Regions from separate parts of the Pseudarthrobacter quantipunctorum genome, predicted to be linked through region 1. Evidence: predicted binding sites of a transcription regulator. Region 1 holds the regulator's gene; the other holds the start of a gene.

Evidence for each region. The regulator LexA, encoded in region 1, represses DNA repair genes until DNA is damaged. The targets are predictions, from matches to a motif close to TCGAACANNTGTTCGA.
Region 2: a site for LexA is predicted at 986-1,001, ahead of WHH00_RS08525 (DUF6504 family protein). Genes of this name have one in related genera too.

The regions. Positions count from the first base shown of each region.
Region 1 is NZ_CP148033.1:2,556,861-2,563,664, forward strand. It holds gene hisH (imidazole glycerol phosphate synthase subunit HisH) at 1-730, opposite strand, end outside; gene hisB (imidazoleglycerol-phosphate dehydratase HisB) at 727-1,353, opposite strand; gene WHH00_RS11615 (histidinol-phosphate transaminase) at 1,414-2,532, opposite strand; gene WHH00_RS11620 (LysM peptidoglycan-binding domain-containing protein) at 2,663-3,079, opposite strand; gene lexA (transcriptional repressor LexA) at 3,403-4,137, shown strand; gene WHH00_RS11630 (ATP-dependent DNA helicase) at 4,233-6,290, opposite strand; gene hflX (GTPase HflX) at 6,283-6,804, opposite strand, start outside.
Region 2 is NZ_CP148033.1:1,833,403-1,840,206, reverse strand. It holds gene WHH00_RS08530 (DNA polymerase III subunit alpha) at 1-620, opposite strand, end outside; gene WHH00_RS08525 (DUF6504 family protein) at 617-952, opposite strand; gene WHH00_RS08520 (hypothetical protein) at 1,115-1,504, shown strand; gene WHH00_RS08515 (chorismate mutase) at 1,527-1,847, opposite strand; gene WHH00_RS08510 (VOC family protein) at 1,867-2,289, shown strand; gene WHH00_RS08505 (SOS response-associated peptidase) at 2,332-3,093, opposite strand; gene WHH00_RS08500 (mycoredoxin) at 3,213-3,470, shown strand; gene WHH00_RS08495 (lipoyl protein ligase domain-containing protein) at 3,596-4,369, opposite strand; gene WHH00_RS08490 (DUF2177 family protein) at 4,362-4,754, shown strand; gene WHH00_RS08485 (ABC1 kinase family protein) at 4,817-6,529, opposite strand; gene WHH00_RS08480 (PadR family transcriptional regulator) at 6,535-6,804, opposite strand, start outside.

The sequences.
Region 1 (6,804 bases):
CAGCCTGGCCGCCAGCGGAGGGCCTGCGCAGGGCATCCACCCAGTTGTGCAGCAGGCGCGCGCCCGCGTCACCGGATTTCTCGGGGTGGAACTGGGTGGCGCAGAGCGGGCCATTTTCGACGGCAGCGATGAACGGGGCGCCGTGCTCCGACCAGGTGACCAGGGGCGCGGCCATCCGCGGCTGGATGACATCGAAGTTCCATTCCTGGACCCCGTAGGAGTGCACGAAGTAGAAGCGTTCGTTTTCGACGCCGGCAAACAGCTTCGACCCCTCGGGCACCTTGACGGTGTTCCAGCCCATGTGCGGCACCACATCGGCCGGCAGGAGTTCCACCTTGCCGGGCCATTCACCCATGCCTTCAGCTTCGGTGCCATGCTCCACGCCGGCCTCAAAAAGGACCTGGAGGCCTACGCAGATGCCCAGGACCGGCCGGCCGCCGGCCACCCGCCTGCCGATGAGGCGGATGCCGTCCACGGCTTTGAGCTCACGCATCACTGTTTCGAAGGCCCCGACTCCGGGAACCACCAGGCCGTCGGCGTTAAGGACGTCCTCGGGCTTGGAGCTCAGGATGACTTCCGCCCCGGCCCGTTCCAGCGCCCGCACGGCGGACCGGACATTTCCGGAGCCGTAATCCAGGACGGTGACGGTGGGCTTGCCCTCGGGCGAGGGCAGCTTGTGGGAAGCAGAGGGATCGATGATGGCACCGTCCCGCAGGACCTGGCCGCTCACAGCGCACCCTTGGTGGAGGGAATCCCCTCAACACGGGGATCAGGTTCCACGGCAGCACGGAGCGCCCGCGCGAACGCCTTGAACTGGGCCTCTACGATGTGGTGCGGATCGCGGCCCGCGATGACGTTCATGTGCAGGCAGATACCCGCGTGCAGCGTGATGGCCTCGAAGACGTGCCGGGTAAGGGATCCCGTGAAGTGGCCGCCGATGAGGTGGTATTCCTGGCCGGCGGGCTCACCCCCGTGCACCAGGTAGGGACGTCCGGAAACGTCAACGACGGCGTGGGCAAGGGCCTCGTCAAGGGGAACGGTGGCCTCGCCAAACCGGCGGATGCCGGCCTTGTTTCCCAGCGCGGTGCGCAGCACCTCCCCGAAGGTGATGGCTACGTCCTCCACGGTGTGGTGGACATCGATGTGGATGTCACCTGTGGCTTTGACGGTCATGTCGATCAGCGAGTGCTTGCAGAGCGCCGTGAGCATGTGGTCGTAGAAAGGTACCGACGTGTCGATGTCCGAGGTGCCGGTGCCGTCCAGGTTGATTTCCACGAGCACGGACGACTCACTGGTGGCACGTTCCATGCGCGCAGTGCGGGCCGCAGCCACGTTCGATCCGGTGGTACTCATGCTTTGGGTCCTTTTGGGCAGATGGGGTGGTTCAGGGCGTCCAGCGCCGCTGCTTCCAGTCTAGGCGGGAAGCGTGGCCTGGCTTGCAAGGATGCTTTCCAGGGATGTGAGGAAGGCTGTGGTTTCGGCCTCAGTTCCGGCCGTGACCCGGAGGTGGCCGGGAATCCCCACGTCCCGGATCAGCACTCCGGCGTCCAGCAGCTCCTGCCAGACCCGGTGCGGATTCTCCAGTCCGCCGAAAAAGACGTAATTGGAGTCCGACGCTGCTGGCTTGAGGCCCATCCGCGTCAGCTCCGACACGATGCGGTCCCGCTGCTTCTTGATGTCTTCCACATCCGCCATCAGTGCCTCGCGGTGCTGGAGGGCAGCCAGGGCAGTGGCCTGCGTGATGGCTGAGAGGTGGTACGGCAGCCGGACCAGGCGGAGGGCGTCGGCAACTTCGGGTGCGGCAGCCATGTAGCCCAGCCGGGCTCCGGCCAGCGCGAATGCCTTGCTCATGGTCCTGGACACGATCAGCCGCTCCCGGCCGGGCAGCAGCGTCAGTGCGCTTGGCGTCCCGTCGTGTGCGAACTCGTGGTACGCCTCATCCACAATGACGATGGTCTGGCTTGCTTCACCTGCCTCGTACACGGCCTCCACGACATCCAGCCCGAGCCCGGTCCCCGTGGGGTTGTTGGGCGAACAGAGGAAAACGATGTTGGGCTGCAGTTCCTTGACCTGCCGCGCTGCGGATTCGGCGCTGAGGCCGTAGCCTTCGGCGCGTTCACCGACGATGTATTCGGTGTCCGTTCCGCTGGCCAGCAGCGGATACATGGAGTATGTGGGCGGAAAGCCGAGCGCTGTGCGCCCGGGACCGCCGAAGGCCTGGAGAATCTGCTGGAGCACCTCGTTAGAGCCGTTCGCGGCCCAGAGGTTGGTCTCATCCAGGCCGTGGCCCAAGTACTCCGCCAGCGCTTTGCGCAGTTCCGTAAACTCCCGGTCCGGGTAGCGGTTCAGGCCCGCGGCGGCTTCGGATACCGCGGCGCTGATGGCCGCCCTCACGTCCGCCGGGACACCATGGGTATTCTCGTTGACGTTCAGAAGGATGGGGACGTCCAGCTGTGGCGCACCGTAAGGGGTAAGCCCGCGGAGGTTGCTGCGGAGGGGAAGCCGGTTCAGGCGTTCTAGCTGGTCATTCACCTGAACAGTTTAGTGCCCGTGCCGGACGCCGGAAAATGTGACGGCTTCCTGTTCGCCCTCGGCGTGCACCACTGGCTGATTCCATGAAGCCGCATCCGCCGGTCCGGACTCTGCTGCCGGCTATGGCAGCTCAGCCGGCGGGAACGAACAACTGCTGGCCGGGGAAGACTGCGCCTGCGGAGAGGTTGTTGAGCTGCACGATGTCGGCAACAACATCGCGTGCGTCGCGATCAGGCGCCACGGCGGCTGCGATCCCCCACAGCGACTGGCCGGGCTGGACCGTCACGGTGACCGCGGAGGTCGTCTGGAGCTCCGCGGCTGAGTCGGAGGCTTTTGCCGGGGAGTTGAAGAAGCCTGCCAGCGAGAGCAGCAGGGCGGCCAGAAGAACCAGGGGAATCCCGATCAGCACGATGCGGCCGCGCCGGGTCAGCCGCAGGGGCGGAAGGGGGGCCGGCCGTTCCGGCTGCCGCTCTTCAGGCCGGGACAGAAGGTGCTGCACAGAGAGCAGCTGTGGACGTGAACCCCGCGAAACAGATGTAGCTGACATGAACTGAGCCCTCCTGGACCATACTGTGCTGCCCGGATGTTCTGCTCCGACGCCCCCTGGGGCTTTCCGGTGCCATTTTCGAATGGCTGGTGTTCGCAGTAGAACATATGTTCGAACTTTGCTTCTTCTGTTTTAGCACCTATCAACGAACATTGTCGAGACTCGCTAGAACAAATGTTTGAAAAAGCAGTGTGGCTGGCCTAGTTTTGAACGAAAGAACAACCACCCGGACAGTCGATCAGCAGGGTCTGACATTATGGGGCGGGATCGTCCAGGGCCTTGCCGTGGAGAGGCCCGGCGGACACCGAAAGGCATTGGCGAATATGGCAGCAGCAGCCGCCGGGGGCAGGGCAACCGCGCAACCGAAGAGGACCGCCAAGGGCCTGACGCCACGGCAGAAGAAGATCCTCGAAACCATCCAGCGTTCCGTCAATGAGAACGGCTATCCCCCGTCCATGCGGGAAATCGGAGATACCGTGGGCCTGGCGAGCCTTTCCAGCGTCACGCACCAGCTGTCCCAGCTGGAAAAACTGGGCTACCTCCGCCGTGACCCGAAGCGTCCGCGCGCCATGGAGGTCCTGATGCCCCTGACTTTGGACGGCGGTGCGGCCAGGCCGGCAAGTCAGCCATCAGTGGCGCCACCAGGCGGCGGCGCCACTGTCACGGATTTGCCCACGGCCCTGGACACGGCAATGGTTCCCCTTGTTGGCCGCATCGCAGCTGGTGGTCCCATCCTGGCTGACCAGCAGGTGGAGGACGTTATGCCGCTCCCCCGGCAGCTGGTGGGCCAGGGTGAGCTGTTTATGCTCAGGGTGGCCGGGGATTCCATGGTGGACGCGGCCATCTGTGATGGTGACTGGGTAGTGGTCCGCCGCCAGGCGGATGCAGCCAACGGCGACATCGTCGCTGCCCTCCTCGACGACGAGGCCACCGTCAAGACGTTCCGGCAGCGTGACGGCCACACCTGGCTGCTCCCGCAGAACACGCAGTACGAGCCCATTCTCGGAGACCACGCCACCATCATGGGCAAGGTCGTGTCAGTGCTCCGGTCCCTGTAGCCAGGTTCCCCGCTGGATACAGCAGGTCCGGGCAGTGTTTGGCCCTGCGCAGGGCCAAACACTCCGCTCAGCCAAACACTGCCCCGGCCTGGGCATCAGGCGTTCTCGCCCGCCAGCCTCTCCAGGGCCGCGATTGCCGTCTTCCGGTCCGTTGTGGACCAGAACGGCGGCAGCGCTCCCCGGAGGAACCCGGCGTAGCGCTCGGTGGCCAGCCGGGAGTCAAGCACAGCCACCACTCCCTTGTCCCCCGTGGAGCGGATCAGCCGGCCTGCGCCCTGGGCGAGCCGGATGGCGGCATGGGTGGCCGAAACCGACATGAAGCCGTTTCCGCCTGCCTGTGCCACGGCCCGGGAACGCGCAGTCATAAGGGGATCGTCCGGCCGCGGGAATGGAATGCGGTCTATCACAACCAGCCGGCAGGACCCCCCAGGGACGTCCACGCCCTGCCACAGGGACATGGTCCCGAACAGGCAGGTATCGGGCTCGTCGGCGAACTGCTTCACCAGGGCGGTCATGGTGGAATCGCCCTGGCAGAGGACCGTCATGTCCAGCTTGGGGCGCAGCGCTTCGGCGGCTTCCTCTGCGGCGCGCCGGGAGGAAAACAGGCACAGTGCGCCGCCGCCGGACGCACGGATAAGGGCCTCGAGCTCGTCCAGTGCTTCCGGGGATGCACCCCTTCCGGGCTTCGGCAGGTGCCCGGCAACGTAAAGGATGCCCTGCTTGGGGTAGTCGAAGGGAGACCCCACGTCCACACCTTTCCAGCGCGGGGCACCCTCACCCACGAGTCCCAGACCGCCGGCGGCAGGCTCAAACGCTGAACCGATGGCCAGCGTGGCAGAAGTCAGCACAACCGTATGCCCGGCAAACAGGCCCTCCCGCAGCCGCCCGGCCACGGACAGGGGCGCAACGTTGATCAAAGCCGGCGCCGTCTCATCGGGCTGGGAAAACCCCTGCGCTGGATCAAAGGAGCTGGCGCGGGAAAACCACACTACTTCGCGGTTCTCCCGGGCAGCGAGGAGCCGTTCGCAAAGTTCCAGGATGAGCATCAGGCGGGACCGCGCAAGCTGCCTCCCGCCGTCGGGCGCTGCATTGCCGTCCCCCTTCGAATCAGAGAGGGCGGCCCGGCAGGCATCGCGCAGCTGGTCCACACAATCCAGCTGTTCGTCATTCAGCCCGTTGGGCAGCAGTCCGTTCGGCACTCCTGCTAGGGCAAGTTCCAGATTGGCGGCCGCGGCGTTGAGCGCGTCAACGGTGATGGCGGTGTGCTTGCGGGCACCGGCTGCAGCGGCATGGACCATGGCCACGGACAGCTGGCCGGAGACCGCCCCCGTGACCCGGTCCTGGAGTTCGTGCGCCTCATCCACCACCACGACGTCGTACTCGGGCAGGACCGCAAGCCCCTCAAAGGCGCTGACGGCGAGCATCGCATGGTTCGTGACCACAACATCGGCTTCCGCAGCGTCCTGACGGGCAAGTTCACTGAAGCACTCTGCTGCCATGGGGCACTTTTGGGCACCGAGGCATTCCATGGACGTCACGGAAACCTGGCGCCAGGCGCGGTCCGTCACACCCGGCAGCAGCTCGTCCCGGTCGCCCGTGGCAGTCTTCTCCGCCCACTCCCGCAGGCGCACCACTTCCTTGCCCAGCTGGGACGAGGGTCCGCCAGCGGCTGCCGCGAAGTGCGGCACACTGGTGTCCTCGCCCAGGCTGAACAGCTGGCCTTCCGCCGGTTCCTCGCTGGGGAAGCCGCCTTCCAGCTTGTGCAGGCAGACATAGTTGGACCGCCCTTTGACCAGGGCCACCTTGACCGGCCTGTCCAGGGCGGGAGTAATGGCTTTGAGCAGCCGGGGAAGGTCCCGGCCAACGATCTGCGTCTGGAGCGCAAGCGTGGCCGTGGACACCAGGGCGGGCTTGTTGCTTTCCAGGGCGTGGGCGATGAGGGGTATCAGGTAGGCCAGCGACTTGCCGGTGCCCGTGCCGGCCTGGACCAGGAGGTGGTCCCCCGTTCCCAGCGCACGGGCCACCTGCCTGGCCATCTCATGCTGGCCCTCACGGCTTTGTCCGCCCATGCCGGCAACGGCCCGGTCGAGCAGTTCGATCACGAACTGCTCGCCGGCCGTCTCCGTGGCTTCCGGGGCCACGACGTCAGTCATTGCTGACGAAGGGTTCCAGTTCGGCCGCAAAGCCCTCCCGGACCATCACCACGGCCCGGGTGCCTTCCTCCACGTGGTCCACGCTGATGATCTCGGCGTCAGACTCGTGGAGTTTGCTGAGCAGGTCTCCGCGATCGTACGGAATGAGCAGCTCCAGCTTGACGCCTGGCCTGGGAATGGCGTCACTGATCGCCTTGAGCAGCTCCGCGATGCCTTCTCCCGTGCGGGCGGACACCACGACGTGCCGCGGCTCGCGCTGCCTAAGCCGCTCCACCACGAAGGGATCGGCGGCGTCGGCTTTGTTGAGCACGATGATCTCCGGCACCTTGCGGGCGTCCACTTCGCTGAAGACCTTGCGGACTGCAGCTATCTGCCCTTCCGGGTCCGGGTGCGAGACGTCCACCACGTGGAGGATGAGGTCCGCGTCGGCAACTTCCTCCAGCGTGGAGCGGAACGCCTCCACCAGCTGCGTAGGCAGCGACCGGACGAAGCCCACAGTGTCCGCGAGCGTGTA
Region 2 (6,804 bases), 720 kb from region 1:
GCAAGCCTGAGCATCCGGACGGCATGGGCTGTGCTCAACGGCTTTCCCGGTGCGCTGAGCTGGGACACGATCTCGGCCACCAGCGTGCCTGCGGGCATGGCCTCCAGCCACTGTTTGAAAAGGGTGCGCGGGCGAAGGTAGCGGCGCCCTCCCATGGCCCGTCCGACGTCGGAATCAGGCCCGATCAGGACCGTCAACACCGGTTTGAGGGTTTGGGGATCAAGGGTGCGGGAAGCCAGCTCTGCCCGGGTGACGGCCACGGGGACTGCTCCCCCGGCTTTTCCCGTGGTGCGGGCGTGGGCGTCGGAAATCAATCTGCAGAGGGCACGGTAGCCGGCCCCGTTGTTGTGGCCCCGGGCCAGCACCACCACCCTGCCGGCCAGCTGCGTGCGGTGATCGCCGTCGTCGTCGAAAACGGCAAGGTCAACCCCAACGATGGGGTCGATGCCTGCTGCCATGCATGCCTTGAGGTGTTTGATGGTTCCGTACAGACCGTCCCTGTCCGTGCAGGCGAGCGCGGTTGCGCCGTCAGCGGCCGCGGCCTGCGCCAGTTCCTCGGGCCACGAGACGCCGTAATGGGCACTGAAAGCGGTGGAGACGTGAAGATGGGTGAAACTCATGCTGTCCTGGGCCGGAGTGCGTCATGGATGCGCAGGAGCCGCCAGCGGCCGCTGCGGATATGCCTGGTGAGGTCAAGGGTCAGGGGTTCTTCCGGCGCTTCAGAACCTCGCCCCGGATTGGATGGAAGGACTTGGACGCGCCAGATCTCATGGTCCACCACTCCGGGTCCGCTGCCCAGCGGCGCGCGGCTTTCTTCGGCCCACCATTGCCTGCGTTCGTACCAGCGCACGGGTTCAGTGCAGACGGTATAGGACCGGCCTGCCCACAGCAGGCTGCTTGGTTCGCCGTCCGCAGCGCACTGGACATCCACGGATTCGCTGAACATCCCCATGGCGCCTCCCCGGCTGGATAGAACTGGAAATATTCGAACACATATTCGAATAACATCAGTCTACCCCTGCCCAGAACGGGGGCATAGATGGGCCATGGGAGGGACAAAGAAGATTGGCCGTCAAGGGTGGACGGACCGATCGCCAGGGAGCAGGATTGTGCCATGAAAACCCAAGACGCACTTCTGAAGCAGGCAAGCATCACAACCCAGGACTCCACCGTGGTGGCCACGTTCGATATAGACGGCACCATCCCGGATTCCGGTGCTTACGTAGTGGGGCTGGTGGGGGCTACGCCCGACTATTCCTCGCAACGGAGGCTGTGTATTGAGTTCATGAACGGGAAGGCCATTGCCTTCTATTCCTTCAACCGCGAACAGGGAGTCGAGGAAGACTACGACCTGTCCGGGGTAACCCATTCAGAGAACAGCATCACCGGCAGCTTTCCCCTTGCCGCCCTGAACGGGCTCGGCAAGGGGCACCTCATGTCAGCCTTCAGCGAGGCCGAGGGCAGGGAATACCAGCACGGCGTCCCCGTGGCGGAAAACCTGTAAGCCGGGCCCGAACAGCGGCAGATCAGCTGTTCTCTTTGTGGACCTTCAGTTCCAGTTCAATAAAGCCGGAGATCATGGCCCGGTACGTGGACTCGACGATGTCCGGGTCTATGTCCTTCTTTTCCGCGGCTGAACGGACGTGCTCAATGATCCGTTCCACCCGGCCGGGCGCACGGACCTCGGCGTCGTCGCCCTTGAGCGTCCCGGCAATACGGATCAGCCGTTCGCGGCGGGCGATGAGGGTGACGATCTGTTCATCCACTTCGTCAACAGCAACCCGGACGGCAGCGAGCTGTTCCTTGTCGGCCAAAGCATCTCTATCGTTTCCTTGAATTGTCGCCATCGTCTGACAGTATCGAAGCATGCAGCCAAGAGTCGACTTCATTTCGCTGGGCGTCCGCAGTGTTGCCACGTCCCGGGCCTTCTACGTTGACGGGCTGGGCTGGCCTGTCCACCGCGAGGTTCCAGGTGACGTGGTGTTCATCCAGGTGAACCACGGGCTGGTGCTGTCCCTGTGGGATGTGCGCCAGATGCAGGCAGACGCCGGCGTCACGGCGTCCGGGGGTGTCCCCTGCATCACGCTGAGCCACAACCTTCCCGGCACGGAGGACGTGGACCGCGTCATGGAGGAAGCTGCCGCCGCAGGGGCGGACATCATCTCCGAGCCCATCACCCAGCCCTGGGGCGGCTACAGCGGCTACTTCGCGGACCCGGACGGTTTCCGGTGGGAGGTTGCGTACAACCCCACCTGGGCAGTGGACGACGACGGCGCGGTCACCGTATAGCCCTTCCTTAAGGTTTGGTCCGGGCTGCTGGAGGGCCCGCTGCTAGAAGAGAGCTTCCACGGGCTCGATGAGTTCGGGCCCGTTGTTCCTGACGTTGCCCACTTCTTTCCCTACGGATTCCACGTGCCAGTCAGCAGCCACGTCCTTGACGCCCGCCCGCACCAGGTCCACAAGTCCTGCCGGATCATCGGCCTGGGGGTCAAGCCAGGCCTGCATGGTGGCTTTGTCCATGGGCAGGGGGACCCGGTCATGGAGTGCCGTGAGTTTTCCAAATACGGTCGACTCACTGCCAGGCGGGGGCGTGTCAGTGGTCAGGATGGACGTTGAGAGCAGCCACCCGCCCGGCTCCCCTGCCGGCCAGGTGGGATCCTTCCACCATTCATAGAGCCCTGCGAACACCAAGCCATGGCCAGCGCCCGGGTGCACGTAGTACGGCTGCTTGGACTTACCCGGCCCCTGCTTCCACTCGTAGTAGCCGTCTGCCGGGACAGCGCAGCGGCGGGACTGGATGGCTTTCCGGAACGCCGGCTTTTCAAGGACGGACTCGCTGCGGGCATTGATCATCCGGGAACCGATTCCGGGATCCTTGGCCCATGACGGGACCAGCCCCCAGCGGGCCACATGGAGCTGGCGGACTTGCCTGTTTCCGGATTCGCCGTCCACCAGGCGTTCCAGGACGATCGGGACGTCGTCCGTCGGAGCCACATTCCACGACGGCGGGATGCTGACTTCGTCCTCAAGTTCGGCGTCGAACTCGGCAAGGAGGTCCCCCACCGCGCGTGCCATTACGTAACGTCCACACATGGCTCCAGCATGCCATCGCGGGCAGGAGCTGTCATCCGCGGGCCCCAGTAGCGGGGAATAGCGGACTGCACGCTACCGTTACAGGAACGAAACCGTTATCAAGCACAGAGGAGAGCTCCGTGGACTTCACTCCCGAATCCGGCACCATCACCATGTTTTCCACCACCTGGTGCGGCTACTGCAACCGCCTGAAGAAGCAGCTTGACGCCCAGGGCATCGGCTACACCGAGATCAACATCGAGGAAGTGGAAGGCACCGCCGAACTCGTGGAGCAGCTGAACGGCGGAAACCAGACCGTCCCCACCGTCCTCTTCCCGGACGGCACCGCCGCCACGAACCCTTCCGCTGCCGAGGTCAAGCAGCGCCTCGCAGCCTAGCCGGCACGCCGCCCCGGCCGGCACACCCGCACGCGAACCGGGGGTCCGGGCCAGGGACGAATGGAACGGGACCAACATTTCCCAATGCTGGTCCCGTTCGCTGTGCCCGGCAGCAACCAGCCGGGTCATGCCCCCAGGCTGCTGAACGAAGCGGTTTCCAGGGTGGCATTGCCCGCGTACACGGAAAGAAGGGCCTCCTCCACCGCTGCGACGTCCACACCAGGCACAAGGTCGTCCACCGCCCCTGCCGTAGCAGGATCCCAGTCAAGCCCCAGGGCAGCGTAGCTGTCGGTCAGCACTTTGCGGATCGGCGCCGAGTTTTCCACCACGATCACCGAGCTGAACAGCCACCCGCCGGCCACTACCCGCTGCGCGGTGCCCACGAGTTTGACCCGATGGGTGCCGTCACAGGGATCCGTGCCGTGCACACTGAACTCGCCGGGGCAGTATTCCCCGGGAATCTCGCCCACAGCCGCCTGCACGCCCACCCGGCGCAGGGCGTCCGCGAACAGCTCCGCGAAATATCCGAACCTGGTCTTGGAGCCGGCGATGGCGTCCGCGTCCGGTTCAATATGGTCCACCACCAGGGTTCCCTCGTGATAGGCGGCCGCCCGCCCTCCTGCCCGGCGGACCAGGGGTTCGAAGCCATTGGCGCGGCAGGCCATGGCGGCGGCCTCGAATCCCGGAAGGCGGGTGTCACGCTGGCCGAACGCGACCGTGGGGGCGGGCCGGTACAGCCGCAGCGTGGGGCCAATGTCCCCGTTTTTGGCCCTGGCCAGCAGTTCCAGGCCGAACTCCAGGTCCCGGCCTGCGCCCAGCGTCTGTTCCTGCCGCACCACTGTCAGCGCGCGGGGCCGCGGACCGCCGTCGTTCATATTGCTAAGCTCCCTTATGGTCATTCTGCAATTCCTCGTTGTCGCCGCCGCCTTCGCCGCGATCGACGCCGTCTGGCTCAAGCTGATGAACCCCTTTTACCGCAGCCATATTGGCGAGCTGCTGGCGGACAAACCACACCTAGGTTACGCCGTGGCGTTCTACGTCATTTACATCGCCGGGATTGTGTTCTTTGCACTGCGGCCCGCGCTCGACGGCGGCAGCTGGCTAACTGCCCTGGGCTACGGTGCGGCCCTGGGCGCCTTCGCCTACGCCACCTACGACCTCACCAACGCAGCCACCCTGAAGGTGTGGCCGCTGCAGCTGATCGTCGTGGACATGCTGTGGGGCGCAGTGCTGACCGGCCTGTCAACACTCGCAGGCTGGCTGGTTTTTCACACCCGGACCTGACGCTCGCGCCAAGGCCGCTGCGGCGGTGCCCAGGCAGCGGCTGCGCCCCCGGCGCTGCCGCTTCAAAGCCCGCGGCGGCCTGCCCACATCCCGTGCAGCAGCGGGACTGCAGAACCTGCCATAAGGATGCCGCCCAGGACGGCGTCGTCAGCCCGCACAATGGCGCCGGCGATGAGCAGGGCGGCAAACACCAGGGCAGAAGCAGAGCGCCGGTTGCTGCGGTCCAGCCGGGCGATCTGCCGTTCTAGACGGGGGTTGGCAACAGCGAGGGAGCCTTCCTCAAGCCGTCCGGCCAGTGCGTCCAGGCGCTTCGGCAGGCGCAGCGCGGTCGCTGCGGCGTCGAGGGCCTGCTGGGCCACGTCCTCCACAATGTTGCCGCGCTCGTCGCGCAGAAGCCTGGCCGCGTATGGTTCCACGGAATCCCACAGGTTGAAGCGCTCATCGAGCGAGCTGCACACCCCCGAGGTCAGCGACATCGCCCGGATGATGAGCAGGAAATTCTCCGGAAGCTGGAACGGCAGCGAACGGACCACGTCGCCGAACTCCACCGCGAAGTCGCGGAACTCCCTCGGATCTACTTCCCGGAGCTCGGCGAACCCCATGCCGCCGAAGCGGGCGAAGAGGTGCGTCATGGCTCGCTCCATCTCCACGGTGTCGGCTGACGGCGCCAGCACTCCGACGTCGTTGATCGCCGCCACCAGGCCCCTGCTGTCGCGCGCGGCGGCCGCAATCAGCAGCTTCCGGAGTCCGCTGCGGGTGGAGGAGGTGATTTCGCCCATCATGCCGAAATCGATGAACGTCAGCTTCCAGGGGCGGTCCCCCGCCGCTGCGGCCACGGGCGTGACGAAGATGTTCCCCGGGTGCGGGTCGGCGTGGAAGTAGCCGTTGGTGAACATCTGGTCGAACATGACCGAGGCGAACACCGGAGCCACTTCGGCCGGATCAATGCCCGCTGCACGGAGCGCCCCGGCCTCCGTGATCTTGATGGCCGTAACGTCTTCAAGGGTGAGCACACGACGTGTGCTCCGCTCCCAGGCGATGCCTGGCACGCAGACCCTCCCGTCGTCGGCAAAGTCGACGGCGAAGCGTTCCGAATTTGCGGCCTCGTGCAGGTAGTCGATCTCCTCGAAGCTTGTTTGCGCAAACTCCTCCACCAGGGCCGGCATATTGGCGCGGCTGGACACCAGCCGGATCCGGCTGAGCCAGCTGCCTACCTTCCGCAGCGCTGCAAGGTCGACGTCGACAATCGCGTCGATGCCGGGACGCTGCACCTTGAGCACTACGTCGGTGAACCCGGTGTCGGCCGCATCAGTGGAATGAAGGCGTGCCCGGTGCGCCTGCCCCAGCGACGCTGCGGCGATCGGCGACTCCTCCACGAACGCGAACACCTGCTCAAGCGGAGCGCCCAGCTCCTCCTCGGCCAAGGCGCGGATCGAAGGAAACGGAACCGGCGGCACCTCGTCCTGGAGCCCTTCGAGCTCCTTGGTGATCTGGGGCGGTAAAATATCGAGCCGTGAGGAGAGGAACTGCCCTACCTTGATCATCAGTCCGCCGAGTTCCACGGCCATTCCATGGAAGCGCCGGGCGAAGCGCTGCATCCGGCGTGACCGTGTCCGTTCCGCGATCAGGGCAAGACCGATCCGCGGGAGGAACAGTTCAAACCACCACGTCACCGCCAGGTTCCAGGCGGCGAAGCGCAGGATGCGGCGGTAGCGGGCGCGGGTGTCTCCGGCGCCCGCGGCCGGAGACACCCGAGTCAGGCGGACAGACGCCACCCGCGTCAGTCCTGGGCGAGGATCGCGTAGATCCGGCGCCGTGCGTCGTCAAGCACTGCCACGGCCTGCTGCACCTGGTCCGGGGAGCCCGTGCGGCCCACCTGGGCTGCAGCCTGCGCGAGCTCCACCCCCGCTTTGGGCAGGGATCCAAACCCGCCGGATTGGGAACCTGGCGAGTCCCACGGCGTTGCCCCTCGGTCCTGCGCAACTTCTTCACGGCCGGCTTCGGTCAGCGAATAGATCTTGCGGCCGTTGGATTCCTCGGCGCTGATAGT